Regions from separate parts of the Streptomyces sp. 5K101 genome, predicted to be linked through region 2. Evidence: riboswitches for the same ligand, from Rfam matches in the RefSeq annotation. Region 2 holds a riboswitch; the other holds the start of a gene.

Region 1 (7,594 bases), on a different contig from region 2:
CCGCCGGGCAGGATGCCCTCGCGGGACATGCCGCGCGCCACGCACGCCTCCATGACCCGCCAGATGTCCAGCAGTCCGGTGCGGATCTCCTCCTCGGTGCGCCAGGCCTTCTCGTTCTCCAGCATCAGCGCGGAGATCGACAGGCCGGTCTCCCTGGTGAGGCGCAGCAGCTCGTCACCGGTGCGGAAGGGGTACTTCAGCACGGTGTCGTCGAGCTTGATCCGGTCCTCGCCGACCGCGTCCTCGTCGACCACGAAACCGCCGCCGACCGAGTAGTACGTCTTCTCCAGCAGCGTCGTGCCCTCGGCGTCGTGGGCCCGCAGCGTCATGCCGTTGGCGTGGTAGGGCAGGGCCTTGCGGCGGTGCAGGACCAGGTCCTTGCCGAAGTCGAAGCCGATCTCGTGCATGCCCAGCAGAGAGATCCGCTTGTCGTGCTTGATCCGCTCGACCCGGTCGTCGGCGGTCTCGACGTCGACCGTGCGCGGCGAGTCGCCCTCCAGGCCCAGCAGGACGGCCTTGGGCGTGCCGTGGCCGTGGCCGGTCGCGCCGAGGGAGCCGTACAGCTCGGCGCGTATCGAGGCGGTCGGGGCCAGCAGGCCCTCGTTCTTCAGCCGCCGGGCGAACATCCGGGCGGCACGCATCGGGCCCACCGTGTGGGAGCTGGAGGGGCCGATGCCGATCGAGAACAGGTCGAAGACCGAAAGGGCCACGGAAAACTCCTTGTGGGGTGGTAGACGCCGGTGTCTGCCAGGTGGTGCAGAGCGATGCGGTGGAAACGTGGTGCGGGGCACCGCGCTCACTGTCCAGTGTGCGCGGTGCCCCATTTGTTTGGCTCCGGGCCGTTACGGGAGATCCGTCACAGTCCGGGGTAGAGGGGGTGCTTGTCGGCGAGGGCGGTGACCCGGGCGCGCAGGGCCTGCGCGTCGTAGGTGGGCTTGAGGGCCTCGGCGATGATGTCGGCGACCTCGCGGAAGTCCTCGGCCGCGAAGCCGCGGGTGGCGAGGGCCGGGGTGCCGATCCGCAGGCCCGAGGTGACCATCGGGGGCCTCGGGTCGTTCGGGACGGCGTTGCGGTTGACGGTGATGCCGACCTCGTGGAGGCGGTCCTCGGCCTGCTGTCCGTCGAGCTCGCTGTTGCGCAGGTCGACCAGGACGAGGTGCACGTCGGTGCCGCCGGACAGGACGGAGACGCCGTGCTCGGTGACGTCCGCCCGGACCAGGCGCTCGGCGAGGATCCTGGCGCCTTCGAGGGTGCGCTGCTGGCGCTCCTTGAACTCGTCGCTCGCGGCGACCTTGAAGGAGACGGCCTTGGCGGCGATGACGTGCTCCAGCGGGCCGCCCTGCTGGCCGGGGAAGACCGCGGAGTTGATCTTCTTGGCGAGCTCGGCGGTGGACAGGATGACGCCGCCGCGGGGGCCGCCGAGGGTCTTGTGCGTCGTGGTGGTGACCACGTGGGCGTGCGGCACCGGGTTGGGGTGCAGACCCGCGGCGACCAGGCCCGCGAAGTGGGCCATGTCGACCATGAGGTAGGCGCCGACCTCGTCCGCGATCCGGCGGAAGGCGGCGAAGTCGAGCTGCCGGGGGTACGCGGACCAGCCGGCGACGATGAGCTTGGGCTTGGACTCCTTGGCCAGGCGCTCGACCTCGGCCATGTCGACCTGCCCGGTGGCGTCGTCGACGTGGTAGGCGACCACGTTGTAGAGCTTGCCGGAGAAGTTGATCTTCATGCCGTGGGTCAGGTGACCGCCGTGGGCCAGGTTCAGACCCATGATCGTGTCGCCCGGCTTGAGCAGCGCGAACATGGCGGCGGCGTTGGCCTGCGCGCCGGAGTGGGGCTGCACGTTGGCGTGCTCGGCGCCGAACAGCTCCTTGATGCGGTCGATCGCGATCTGCTCGACCACGTCGACGTGCTCGCAGCCGCCGTAGTAGCGGCGGCCGGGGTAGCCCTCGGCGTACTTGTTGGTCAGGACGGAGCCCTGGGCCTCCATGACCGCGACCGGGGCGAAGTTCTCCGACGCGATCATTTCCAGGGTGGACTGCTGACGGTGGAGCTCGGCGTCGACAGCGGCGGCGACATCCGGGTCCAGCTCGTGAAGAGGGGTGTTGAGAAGCGACATCACTCGGTCCCTAACGTCGTGGGTCAGCCCGCGAAATCGGTGTACTCGTCGGCGGAGAGCAGGTCCTTCGGCTCCTCGGCGACGCGCACCTTGAAGAGCCAACCGCCCTCGAAGGGCGCGGAGTTCACCAGCGACGGGTCGTTGACGACATCCTCGTTGGTCTCGGTGACCTCACCGCTGACCGGCGAGTACAGGTCGCTGACCGACTTGGTGGACTCCAGCTCGCCGCAGGTCTCGCCCGCGGTCACCGTGTCACCCACCTCGGGGAGCTGGACGTACACCACGTCGCCGAGCGCGTTCGCCGCGTGCTCCGTGATGCCGACCGTCGACACGCCGTCCTCGGCGGCCGACAGCCACTCGTGCTCCTTGCTGTAGCGCAGCTGCTGGGGGTTGCTCATGACCTGAATTCTCCTGTACGCGGGGGAGTGGTGGTGAACGAAGAGGGGGTGCGGACGATCACTTCTGGCGCTTGTAGAAGGGCAGCGCCACGACCTCGTACGGCTCGTGCGTGCCGCGGATGTCGACGCCGACGCCCGGCGTGCCCGGCGCGGCATGGGCAGCGTCCACGTACGCCATGGCGATCGGCTTGCCGAGGGTCGGGCTCGGCGCGCCCGAGGTGACCGTGCCGATGACCTTGCCCTCGGCGACCACGTCCATGCCGGCCCGCGGCACCCGGCGGCCCTCGGCGACCAGGCCGACGAGCTTGCGCGGCGGCGCCGTCTGGGCGCGCTCGGCGGCGGCCGCGAGCGCCTCGCGGCCGACGAAGTCGCCGTCCTTCTCGAACTTCACGACCCGGCCGAGACCCGCGTCGAACGGGGTGAGCGCCGTGGTCAGCTCGTGCCCGTACAGCGGCATGCCCGCCTCCAGGCGCAGCGTGTCGCGGCAGGACAGGCCGCAGGGGATCAGCCCGGCCGGGGCACCCGCCTCGGTCAGCGCCTGCCACAGCTTCTCGGCGTGCTGCGGCTCGACGAACAGCTCGAAGCCGTCCTCGCCGGTGTAGCCCGTACGGGCGATGAGCGCCGGGACGCCCGCGACGGTGCCCGGCAGGCCCGCGTAGTACTTCAGGCCGTCGAGGTCGGCGTCGGTGAGCGAGGCGAGGATGCCGGGGGACTGGGGACCCTGGACCGCGATCAGCGCGTACGCGTCGCGGTCGTCGCGCACCTGCGCGTCGAAGCCGGCCGCGCGCTCGGTGAGCGCGTCGAGGACGATCTGGGCGTTGCCGGCGTTGGCCACGACCATGTACTCGGTGTCACCGAGGCGGTAGACGATCAGGTCGTCGACGATGCCGCCGTTCTCCTGGCAGATCATCGTGTAGCGGGCCCGGCCGGGGCCCACCGTGTCGATGTTGCCGACGAGCGCGTAGTTCAGCACGTCGACGGCCTGCGGGCCCGTGACGGTGATCTCGCCCATGTGCGAGAGGTCGAAAAGACCGGCGGTCGTGCGGACGGCGTGGTGCTCGTCGCGCTCGCTGGCGTAACGCAGCGGCATGTCCCAGCCGGCGAAGTCGGTCATGGTCGCGCCCAGCGAACGATGCAGGGCATCGAGCGCTGTACGACGGGGGGCGTTGCTCATAGGTAGGGCTCCCAGGGCATGGCTGCGAGGACAATCCTCCCCATCTGTCATCGGAACCTGAGAGGTTCGCCGCGACCCCGCGTATGGATGGTCGTGGCTTGCACCTTGGGTGGAGCCGTCCGGGCGACTCTCTTTTCAGATCTGCCTCATCGCACGCGGTACGGGGCCTGAGAGATTCAAGGGAGGAACTTGCTCCTTCGGCGCCCCGCCACACCAGGTGGCCGGGACTCTCCCGCGCGGATTCAAGCGGCCGGTATGCAGTTGGCGCGCACATCATTGCACGCCTGCGGCGGGAGTGGGGCGCGCGGACCGTGGCAAAGTCGGTTGTCCTGTATTACCAGTTCTTTACACTTCATGGGCAAGGGTGGGGTGACCCGACTTGGGGGAGCGTGATGATGTTGCAGCGGTCCGGCGCATACGCCGCCACAGCTGCGGGGATGCCCGTCCAGCAGGGCGCCTCCGTCAGTGGCCTGCTCGGGGCGCCCGCGCCCGTCCTGCGCGACCTGCGGGCCCGCGCGGGCCGCGGCCCGCGCGCCCTGGAGTTCGCGGCCGGTGACGTGGTGGTCGTCTCGGGGCTGCCCGGGAGCGGCAAGACGACGATGATGAAGCGCGCGGTGACCGGGCGCGGGATCGACTCGCAGGACACCCGTGACCGGTGGGACGCGCGCACGCCCCGCCTTCTGCCCTACGCCGTCTACCGCCCCCTCGTGCGCCTCGCGCACTACGCGGGCCTGTGGCGCGCCCTGCGCTCGGGCGAGAGCGTGGTGGTGCACGACTGCGGCACCCAGGCCTGGGTGCGGCGCTGGCTGGCGCGGGAGGCGCGGCGGCGCGGGGCGTCGCTGCATCTGGTGCTGCTGGACGTGCCGCCGCGGGTGGCGCGACAGGGCCAGCGGGAGCGGGGGCGCGGGGTGTCGGGGTACGCCTTCGCCCGCCACCGCCGGGCGGTGGGCCGCCTGATCGCCGACGCCGAGTCGGGCCGCCTGCCGCGAGGCTGCACGTCGGCGGTCCTTCTGGACCGGGAGGCTGCGGGCCGCCTCCACGTCCTCGGCTTCACGTCCCGCTGACCCTGGGGGCGGGTGAGGTCGGGGGCTCCGCCCCCACGGGTCGCCGGCGGCGCCGGTCGGCAGGGGCCGACGGCCCCGTGAGGTGCGCGCCTGTCGGGGCCCTGCCCCGCGCCCCCATGGCGCGCTTGTCGGGGCACTGCCCCGGGCCCCCATGGCGTGGGCTTGTCGGGGCGCTGCCCCGAGTCTCAAGCGCCGGCGGGGCTGGTTGTGGCGGGCGGCGCCGGTTGACCGTGCGGGCCCGGGCGCAGTACGCGGCAGGGGCGGACGGCCATGAGGCCCGGCGCACTCACCGGGGCTCCGGCCCCCGTGCCCCGCGGGTCGGGGCGGACGGCCCGGTGTGGTGGGCGCGCTTGTCGGGGCGCTGCCCCGAGCCCCGCGCCTCAATCGCCGGCGGGGCTGGTTTGTGGTCGGCGGCGCCGGTTGGCCGTGCGCGGCGGGGGCCGACGGCCCGGTGAGATGAGCGCGCTCATCGGGGACCCGCCCCCGGGCCCTCGTGGGGCATCGACGGCCCTCGCGCCCGCAGCGCGCATTCCCGGGCGCTGCCCCGACCCCCGCGCCTCAAGCGCCGGCGGGCAACGGGGGCCGGGGCGGAGGCCCGGGGTCGGGGAGGGGCGGGGTGGGGGAGGCCCCGCGCAGCGGTCCCGAGGCCCGGCCACTATCGTCGACGCCGCGAACACGCACGGCGCCGGGGCGCGCGCCCCGGGGAGGAAGAGACGAGCGCATGGAGAATCCGTACCGCGGCTGGCCCGGGAACGAGCTGGAGGAGGTCCTCGGCGCATCCGTCGGCACCCCCTCCGCCGGAGCCCGCATCGTCGAGGTGCTCGGCCGCAGCAGTGTCTGGGTCCCCCTGCCCAACGGCGGCGGGCCCGACAGCCTCGATCTCGACCTGCCCACCATGGAGATCGAGGGCGCCGCCTACGTACCCGTCTTCAGCTCCGAGCACCAGTTCCTGACCGTCGTGGGCTCCCACATGTCGTTCACCGTCGCCCCCGCGCGCGAGTTCGCCCGCGGGCTGCCCCCGCAGCTCGGCATCGCCGTGAACCCCGGCGGCACCGTCGGCGTCCCCCTGCCGCCCCCCGCCGTCGCCGAGCTGTGCCGCGTGGGGCGCACCCCGCTGGATGGTGCCGCGTCCGGCGGGCGGGTGCGGCTCTTCGAGCCGGACTGGCAGGAGGAGCCCGTCGACTTCCTCGCCGCCGCGGCCGGCGAGTTCGAGGCCACCGGCGTCGTGCTCACGGCGCGCCGGGCGCTCGCCTCCGTCGAGGGCGAGGCGCCGGTCCTCTTCGTGGGCGTCCAGCTCTCCTCGTGGGAGGGCGACCGCAACGCCCCCATGGACGCGCTCGGTCGCGCGCTCAGTCGCGTCCACGTCCCCTGGCCGGTGAATCTCGTCCTGCTGGACGTCGCGCAGGATCCCGTGGGCGACTGGATGCTGGAGCGCGTACGCCCCTTCTATCAACGACATCACGCGTAGAAGTCAAGCCGGTGCCAGGACGGCCGCTTAAGCTGGTTTGATGGCCTGGCCGGAGGTCCCCTGACACAGGGACGGACCACTCGGGCACGGGTACGGATCGAAGAGGGGCGGAATCCAGGGTGAGCGCGTCAGGCACCGCGGCGACCGGGCAGGTCGAGCACATGCTGCGCCAGGTGACTCCCGGGCGCTACGACGCGTACGAGGCACTGCTGCACGCCCTCGCCGACCCCGCCGGTGGCCGGATCTGGATGCTGCTGTGGCACGGGCAGCCCGGTTCCCCCGACGCGCAGTACGGGCACATGGAGGTCGACGGCGTCGGCTACGCCCCGTGCGTGACCTCGGCGCAGGAGCTCGCCGTCTCCGGCTGGAGCCGCGCGTACGAGGTCGTCACCGGCCGGGACATCGCCCGCGCCCTGTATCCCGAGCGCTGCGGCATCTGGCTCAATCCGCACGCCCAGGGCGGCGGCGTCGGCATCCCGTGGCTGGACCTGCGCCGTATCGCCACCGGCCTCGACCGGATGCCCGCGGGACCGCTGCGGCTGTCGGACCCGGCCGTCGAGATCCCCCAGTTCTACGCGCTGCTCACGCAGAACGCGCACCGCACGCCGGCCGTGCGCTCACTGCGCCGCGCCTGGGTGCAGCCCACCGTCGGTCCCGCGTACCTCGCCATCGGGCTCGATCTGTACGACACCGGACCGCAGGCGGTCGACGCGGCGCGGGCGATGATGCAGCAGTCGATCGGCGCGGTCCCGGACGGGCTGCCGGTCTCCACGGTCGCGCTGTCGGACGAGTACGACCCGGTGACGATGTGGATGCGGGCGAACGCCCGGCCCTTCTACGACCGGGAGGCGCACGGCGGGGCCCAGCCGGCCGGCGGTTACGGCTACCCGCCGGTGGGCGCTCGCTGACCGTTCGTCGACTGCCGCGGATGCCGGGGAGGTTCGGCCCCCGGCGTGGGGATGCCCCGTATCAGTCCGGTTTGTTGAGCGTCCGGGTCTCGACTAGGTATCACCGTTATCCGGACCGTTCTCCCTGGTGTCTCCCGTCTGTAGTGTTCGGCCGGTCAAGACTCCACATGGTGAACCAGGGGTGGACCCATGCGAATTTTCAAGTCCGGGCCTGTCCGGGCGATCACGGCGGCGGTCGCCGTCGGGCTGATCGCGACAGGTTGCGCCAGCGAGCGGGACAAGGGCGGTGACAAGACGGCGAAGGACACCTTCGTCTTCGCCGGCGCCGGCGACCCTGGTTCTCTGGATCCCGCTCTCGCGAGTGACGGTGAGACCTTCCGCGTCACGCGCCAGGCCTTCGAGGCGCTGCTCGAGCACGAGTCGGGCGGCAGCAAGCTCGTCGGCGGGCTCGCGGAGAAGTGGTCCA
Region 2 (7,594 bases):
GACGCCATAGCGCTGGCCCTGCGCACCGGGACGCCGATCTACGGCAGTGACGGTGTGCTCGACGACGCGGGGATCGCCATCCCGGACGAGCAGGAGGACGAGGTGGAGAAGTTCCGCGAGTTCCTCGACCAGATCTCGCCGGAGGACTTCGGTTCCAGCAGCCAGTGAGGCCGTCGCGGGTGGTCAGCGGCCGACCGTGCGGCATCGGCGCATTCGAGTAGCCTTTCCCCGGATCGGGGCACGAGAAACCACTCTCAGGGTGATTATCACTCGGCGTGCCGAGTGTGGCGATCGTTGACGCACCACTGGCGACTCCCTACCTTCGAGGTGGCAGGTCAAGGACGGAGGTCGGCGTGAGAAGCAGCGGCGACAGTACGGCTGGGGGCGGCCCCGGAGTCAGTCCGGTGGGAGGCGGGCCGTATCCGCTGCACAACGGCGCGGCCGACCCCTCCTCGGACACCATCGGATACCGCGGACCGACCGCGTGCGCGGCGGCGGGGATCACCTACCGGCAGCTCGACTACTGGGCTCGTACGGGCCTGGTGGAGCCGAGCGTGCGGCCGGCGTACGGGTCGGGCACCCAGCGGCTCTACAGCTTTCGTGACGTGGTCGTCCTCAAGATCGTCAAGCGGTTCCTGGACACCGGCGTCGCGCTGCAGAACATCCGCGCCGCCGTCCAGCACCTCAGGGCCCGGGGCTTTCGCGACCTGGAGCGGATGACGCTGATGAGCGACGGGGCGACCGTCTACGAGTGCTCGTCGCCCGACGAGGTCGTCGATCTGCTCCAGGGCGGTCAGGGGGTCTTCGGGATCGCGGTGGGCGTCGTGTGGCGCGACGTCGAGGCGGCCCTGGCGCAGCTGCACGGCGAACGCGTCGACACGGGCGAGACCTTGATCGGCAACAACCCCGCCGACGAGCTGGCGAGGCGCAGGCGCGATCGCGCGGGATGATCCGGGGAGCCGTGGCCGCACGGCACCCCGCGTACCACCATCGATGTCAGTGGCGTAGGGCAGCATCGATGGTGTGAGATCCGCGCCGACGATCCTGCATCTGGACATGGATGCCTTCTACGCCGCCGCCGAGCAGGCGGCGAAGCCCTCGTTGCGCGGAAAGGCCGTGGTGGTCGGGGGGCTCGGGCCGCGGGGTGTCGTCGCCACCGCATCGTACGAGGCGAGGCGCTTCGGCGTGCACTCGGCGATGCCGATGGCGCAGGCCAGACGGCTCGCGCCGAACGCGGCGTACCTGGTGCCGCGGTTCTCGCTCTATCGCTCGGTCAGCGAGCAGGTCATGGAGCTGCTGCGGCAGCTGTCGCCGCTCGTGGAGCCGCTCAGCCTGGACGAGGCCTTCGTCGATCTGGAGGCGGGCGGTGCCGCCCACGACTCGGTCTCGGCGCGTGCCACGGGGGAGCGGCTGCGGGCCGACATCCGGGCGGTGACGGGGCTGACGGGGTCCGTCGGCCTGGCGGGCTCCAAGATGTTGGCGAAGATCGCCTCCGAGCAGGCGAAACCGGACGGCCTCGTCCTGATAGAGCCCGGCACCGAGAGGGAGCTGCTCGGGCCCCTGTCCGTACGCACCCTGCCCGGCGTGGGCCCGGCGACCGGCGAGCATCTGCGACGCGCTGGGATGACCACGGTCGCCGACCTCGCGGAGGCCGGCGAGGACGAGCTCGTACGCCTGCTGGGCAGGGCTCATGGCGCGGCTCTGTTCCGGATGGCGCTCGGGCACGACGACCGTCCGGTGGTCGCCGAGCGGGACGCGAAGTCGGTTTCCGTGGAGGACACCTTCGACGTGGACCTGCACGACCGGGTGCGGGTGCGGATCGAGGTGGAGCGGCTCGCCGAGCGCTGTGTGCAGCGGCTGCGGGCGGGCGGGCACTCGGGCCGGACGATCGTCCTGAAAGTCCGGCGCTACGACTTCTCGACGCTCACGCGCTCCGAGACGCTCAGGGGGCCCACCGACGACCCCGCGGTGGTGCGGGAGGCCGCCGGCCGGCTGCTGGAGTCCGTGGACACGACAGGCGGCGTACGGCTGCTGGGGGTCGGGGTCACGGGGCTTGCCGACTACACGCAGGAGGATCTCTTCGCGCAGGCCGCGGCCGAGGAGGCCGCGGCGGCCTCCTCGGCCGCGTCGCCGGTCGAGGCCGCTGAGCCGCCGGAGGGCGTCGAGCGGGAGGCGGCACCGGCGGCTCCGGCACCGGAAGGGCCCACCGCGCGGCACTGGTCCGCGGGGCAGGACGTCCGGCATGCCGTGTACGGGGCGGGCTGGGTGCAGGGGAGCGGCGTGGGGCGCGTGACCGTGCGCTTCGAGCAGCCGGGGTCGGCGCCGGGCCGGGTGCGTACGTTCCGGGTGGACGACGAGGACCTCCAGCCGTCGGACCCGCTCCCCCTGGTGCCGACGGCCTCCCCGGGCGGCGCCGGGCCTGGGGCGGAGCCACCGGGGTCGCGGGACGCAGCGCGGGGGCACCCTTACGAGACCGGAGCCTGAGGGGAGGGGTGGGCTTGGGGGCGGCGGGGCGAGCGTGTCCGTGCGTGGAGGGGGCGTCGGCCTGACGGACCGTGGCCGGAGGGCGGGCGTCAGTCGTCCTGGCCGGCGACCTGGCCGAAGGAGGAGTCACCGGTGGACGGGGCCGGCGCCGGGGGAGTGGAGAGGTCGAGACCGTAGTGGTGGTAGAGCTGGAGCTCCTGCTCGGGGGAGAGATGGCGGCCGACGCCGAAGTCGGGAGCATCCTTGATCAGGGCCCGCTCGTACGGGACGTGGAGGGCGTTGTCGATGAGCTTGCTCGGTTCCAGGGGGACGAACGCGTCCCGGCTGAACAGTCCCGTGCGTACGGCGGCCCACTCGGGCTCGCCCGTGGCGTCGTCCAGGTAGACCTCGTCGACGGTGCCGATCTTGTGGCCGTCGCGGTCGAACGCCTTGCGGCCTATCAGGCTGCGCGGATCGATATCGGTCTGCACGGTCCCTCCAGTGGGTCGCACCTGTTCTACAGTCACTACAAAAGGGCACATCTCGTGTGACGGCCACTTGAAGATTCGTCATAGGAACGCGCTGGTACCCTGGCAATCGGCTGTTGACCCTGTGCGGGAGAGTCCACCGGTGACCCCACCGGCGGCGCCGAAGGAGCAAATCCTCCCCGGAATCTCTCAGGCCCCTGTACCGCACGGACGAGGTCACTCTGGAAAGCAGGGCGGGCGTCGGACGGCATCCGCTCTCACCGACGGTGAAAGCCGGCGCGTCGTCCCACGGCGCCCGGTGAAGCTCTCAGGTTGAGATGACAGAGGGGGAGGCCGTCCGGGCATCCATGCCGCGATGCCCCTCGCAGGTCGATCAAGACCAGGAGGCCTCCCACATGACCGCCAACCGCATTCCGCTCTCCCAGCTGGAGCGAGGCACCCCCTTCGAGCAGCGCCACATCGGGCCCGACGCCGCTGCCCAGGCGAAGATGCTCGCGCAGGTGGGGTACGGATCGCTCGACGAGCTGACCGCCGCGGCGGTGCCGGATGTGATCAAGAGCGCCGAGGCGCTGAACCTGCCCGACGCCCGCACCGAGGCCGACGTCCTCGCCGAGCTGCGTGCGCTCGCGGACCGCAACCAGGTGCTCGCGCCCATGATCGGCCTCGGCTACTACGGCACCTTCACGCCGCCGGTCATCCTGCGGAACGTCATGGAGAACCCGGCCTGGTACACCGCGTACACGCCGTACCAGCCAGAGATCTCCCAGGGACGGCTCGAGGCCCTCCTGAACTTCCAGACGGTCGTCTCCGACCTCACCGGCCTGCCCACCTCCGGCGCCTCGCTGCTGGACGAGGGCACCGCGGCCGCCGAGGCCATGTCGCTCGCCCGCCGGGTCGGCAAGGTCAAGGGCGGCGTCTTCCTCGTCGACGCGGACACCCTGCCGCAGACCATCGGCGTGATCGAGACCCGCGCCGAGCCCACCGGCGTCGAGGTCGTCACCGCCGACGTGAGCGAGGGCATCCCCGCCGAGATCGCCGAGCGCGGCGTCTTCGGCGTGCTGCTCCAGTACCCGGGCGCCTCCGGTGCCGTGCGGGACCTGAGGCCGGTCATCGAGCAGGCGCACGAGCTGGGCGCAATCGTCACCGTCGCCGCCGACCTGCTGGCCCTCACCCTGCTCACCTCGCCCGGCGAGCTCGGCGCGGACATCGCCGTCGGCACCACCCAGCGCTTCGGCGTGCCGATGGGCTTCGGCGGCCCGCACGCGGGCTATATGGCGGTGCGGGACACGTTCGCCCGCAGCCTGCCCGGCCGCCTCGTCGGCGTGTCCGTGGACGCGGACGGCAACAAGGCATACCGGCTCGCGCTCCAGACCCGTGAGCAGCACATCCGCCGCGAGAAGGCCACCAGCAACATCTGCACCGCGCAGGTGCTGCTCGCCGTCATGGCGGGCATGTACGCCGTCTACCACGGACCCGAAGGACTGCGCGGCATCGCCGAGCGTACCCACCGCTACGCCACCGTCCTGGCCGACGGGCTGCGGGCCGGCGGCGTCGAAGTCGTGCACGGCGCGTTCTTCGACACGCTCACGCTGCGCGTGCCGGGCAAGGCCGCCGACGTCGCCGCCGCCGCGCGCGAGGGCGGGGTCAACCTCCACCTCGTGGACGCCGACCACGTCTCGGTCGCGTGCGACGAGACCACCGGCCGCGACCAGCTGACGGCCGTGTGGTCCGCCTTCGGCGTCCAGGGCGACGTCGAGGCGCTGGACGGGGCGAGCACCGACGCCCTGCCGGCCGCGCTGCTGCGCTCCGACGACTACCTGACCCACCCGGTCTTCCACCAGCACCGCTCCGAGACCGCAATGCTGCGCTACCTGCGCAGGCTCGCCGACCGCGACTACGCGCTGGACCGCGGCATGATCCCGCTCGGCTCCTGCACGATGAAGCTGAACGCGACGACGGAGATGGAGCCGGTCACCTGGCCGGAGTTCGGCCAGATCCACCCCTTCGCGCCCGCCGAGCAGGCCGAGGGCTACCTGACGCTCATCCACGAGCTGGAGGAACGCCTCTCCGAGGTCACCGGCTACGACAAGGTCTCGATCCAGCCCAACGCCGGATCGCAGGGCGAGCTGGCCGGTCTGCTGGCCGTGCGCGCCTACCACCGCGCCAACGGCGACGAGCAGCGCACCGTGTGCCTGATCCCGTCCTCCGCGCACGGCACCAACGCCGCCAGCGCGGTGATGGCCGGCATGAAGGTCGTCGTCGTGAAGACCGCGGACGACGGCGAGATCGATGTCGAGGACCTGCGCGCCAAGATCGAGCAGTACCGCGACGAGCTCTCCGTGCTGATGATCACCTACCCGTCGACGCACGGCGTGTTCGAGGAGCACGTCGCCGACATCTGCGCCCAGGTGCACGACGCCGGCGGCCAGGTCTACGTGGACGGCGCCAACCTCAACGCGCTGGTCGGTCTGGCCAAGCCGGGCAGGTTCGGCGGCGACGTCTCGCACCTGAACCTGCACAAGACCTTCTGCATCCCGCACGGCGGCGGCGGTCCCGGCGTCGGCCCGGTCGGCGTGCGCGCCCACCTCGCGCCCTACCTGCCGAACCACCCGCTGCAGCCGACCGCGGGCCCGGAGACCGGCGTCGGTCCGATCTCGGCCGCCCCGTGGGGCTCGGCGGGCATCCTGCCCATCTCCTGGGCGTACGTCCGTCTCATGGGCGGCGAGGGTCTCAAGCGGGCCACGCAGGTGGCCGTGCTCGCGGCGAACTACATCGCCAAGCGTCTGGAGCCGCACTACCCGGTGCTCTACACCGGCCCGGCGGGTCTGGTCGCCCACGAGTGCATCGTCGACCTGCGGCCGCTGTCGAAGGCCACCGGTGTCAGCGTCGACGACATCGCCAAGCGCCTGATCGACTACGGCTTCCACGCGCCGACCATGTCGTTCCCGGTGGCGGGCACGCTGATGATCGAGCCGACGGAGAGCGAGGACCTGACCGAACTCGACCGCTTCTGCGACACGATGATCGCGATCCGGGCCGAGATCGAGAAGGTCGCGTCGGGCGCATGGCCGGCGGACGACAACCCGCTGCGCAACGCCCCGCACACCGCGGCCGCCCTCGGCGGCGAGTGGGACCACGCCTACAGCCGTGAGGAGGCCGTCTTCCCGGCAGGTGTGAGTGCTGCGGACAAGTACTGGCCGCCGGTCCGCCGTATCGACGGCGCCTTCGGCGACCGCAATCTGGTCTGCTCCTGCCCGCCGCTGGACGCGTACGACAACTGACGCCCGGCGCGCGGCGCGCATGGATCGGGGCCGGTACGGAGAACTCTCCGGCCGGCCCCCGGTCGTGTCGGTGACCGCGCTACGCGGCGGTCACCACCTGGCCGGTCTCACGCGGCCGGTGCGGTGCGATGACCTGCCCGTCGGGCAGCAGTTCGCCGGTGTCCTCGAAGAGGAGCACACCGTTGCACAGGAGGCTCCAGCCCTGCTCCGGGTGGTGCGCCACCAGGCGTGCCGCCTCCCGGTCGGCTGAGTCGGGTGAGGGGCAGGGTGGCTGGTGCTGGCACATGGATGGGTTCTTTCGCTGCGATGTGGTGAGTGTCCTGCGGCTCGATGAGCTGTTCATGGCCGCCCCCGTATCTGTCGGTCGGTTCCCAGTGTTCCCCCACGGGCGTCGATCCGCAGGGATTTCACAGCAGCTCTTCCTACTGATTCATGACGCGTCACCCACGCGAGCGGTTCAGCGCAACAGGGCTGTCCTTTCGGGTGGTTCCTGGTGACCCGGCAGAGCTAGTCCGGCCGGGCCATGCGCCGCTCAGCAGTACGCCCCGCGACCGTCCGGTCGCGGGGCGTACGGGAGATGCGAGGTCAGGCGGCCGGTGAGTCGAACAGGGGCCGCGGCGTCAGCCGCAGGGTCAGCACAGGCAGCAGATCGGCGACCCGGTGCGGCCGGTGAGCCGTGATGCCCGGCGGGGCGGGGGCCAGCGGCACCAGGACGTCGGTCGGCTGAAGCGTGCCGGCGGACGCGTCCGCGTCGACGTCGCGATGCAGCCAGAGCGTGAGCATGTACAGCTCCGGCACGGACAGCAGGCGCGGCTGGAATGGTGCTCCCATGGCCTCCGCCTGGCGCAGCGCACGTTCCGTGGAACCGAGATAGGGCCCTTCGAAGAAGTGGGAGAAGGCCCAGCCGTCCGGCGTCGGCCTGGTGTCCGCCGCGGCCACGGCACGATCGCCGCTGCGGATCAGGAAGCGCCATCCGGCGAGCCGGGTGTACGGCATGCCGGCGGCCGGGACGACTCGGTCCAGGACGTGGACCGGAAGCGGCAGTTCGGGGCTCAGGGGTCCCTGGACGGACCTCAGAGCGGGTGTCGGAGCCTCACGGACGGCCGTGGGGGAACCGAGTGCTGCGAGAACGCTGCGCAGGGCGGGCGCGGGGGCCGGGGGAACATGCAGCGGCATGGTGGGTCGCCTCTCACTCAAGAGACACGGTGATGCGGGGAGGTGCGGACGGCACTGTCGGCGGATGGGCCGCGCGGGGCCGGAAAGACCACCTGGCGCCGAAGGTCGGCCCATCCCGAAGAGTTTATACGACCCGTGTTCAGTGATTGTTTCCGCTAGCCGTGCCGGCGATTTTCCGCAAGGCCT

Evidence for each region. A riboswitch is a leader RNA that binds a small molecule or an ion and turns the genes downstream of it on or off. The one in region 2 is predicted to bind glycine.
Region 1: linked by a shared signal. The riboswitch ahead of gcvT (glycine cleavage system aminomethyltransferase GcvT) and the one ahead of gcvP (aminomethyl-transferring glycine dehydrogenase) in region 2 are both predicted to bind glycine.

Annotation. Positions count from the first base shown of each region.
Region 1 covers NZ_JBKFFO010000011.1:273,987-281,580, reverse strand. The annotation lists gene ACLB9X_RS22585 (L-serine ammonia-lyase) at 1-710, opposite strand, end outside; gene glyA (serine hydroxymethyltransferase) at 857-2,116, opposite strand; gene gcvH (glycine cleavage system protein GcvH) at 2,140-2,514, opposite strand; gene gcvT (glycine cleavage system aminomethyltransferase GcvT) at 2,573-3,688, opposite strand; glycine riboswitch at 3,835-3,933, opposite strand; gene ACLB9X_RS22565 (AAA family ATPase) at 4,081-4,752, shown strand; gene ACLB9X_RS22560 (enhanced serine sensitivity protein SseB) at 5,474-6,220, shown strand; gene ACLB9X_RS22555 (enhanced serine sensitivity protein SseB C-terminal domain-containing protein) at 6,340-7,128, shown strand; gene ACLB9X_RS22550 (ABC transporter substrate-binding protein) at 7,318-7,594, shown strand, end outside.
Region 2 covers NZ_JBKFFO010000023.1:54,463-62,056, reverse strand. The annotation lists gene ACLB9X_RS30005 (bifunctional nuclease family protein) at 1-168, shown strand, start outside; gene ACLB9X_RS30000 (MerR family transcriptional regulator) at 405-950, shown strand; gene ACLB9X_RS29995 (DNA polymerase IV) at 1,024-2,484, shown strand; gene ACLB9X_RS29990 (PRC-barrel domain-containing protein) at 2,574-2,954, opposite strand; glycine riboswitch at 3,069-3,166, shown strand; gene gcvP (aminomethyl-transferring glycine dehydrogenase) at 3,347-6,232, shown strand; gene ACLB9X_RS29980 (DUF5999 family protein) at 6,312-6,518, opposite strand; gene ACLB9X_RS29975 (hypothetical protein) at 6,818-7,408, opposite strand.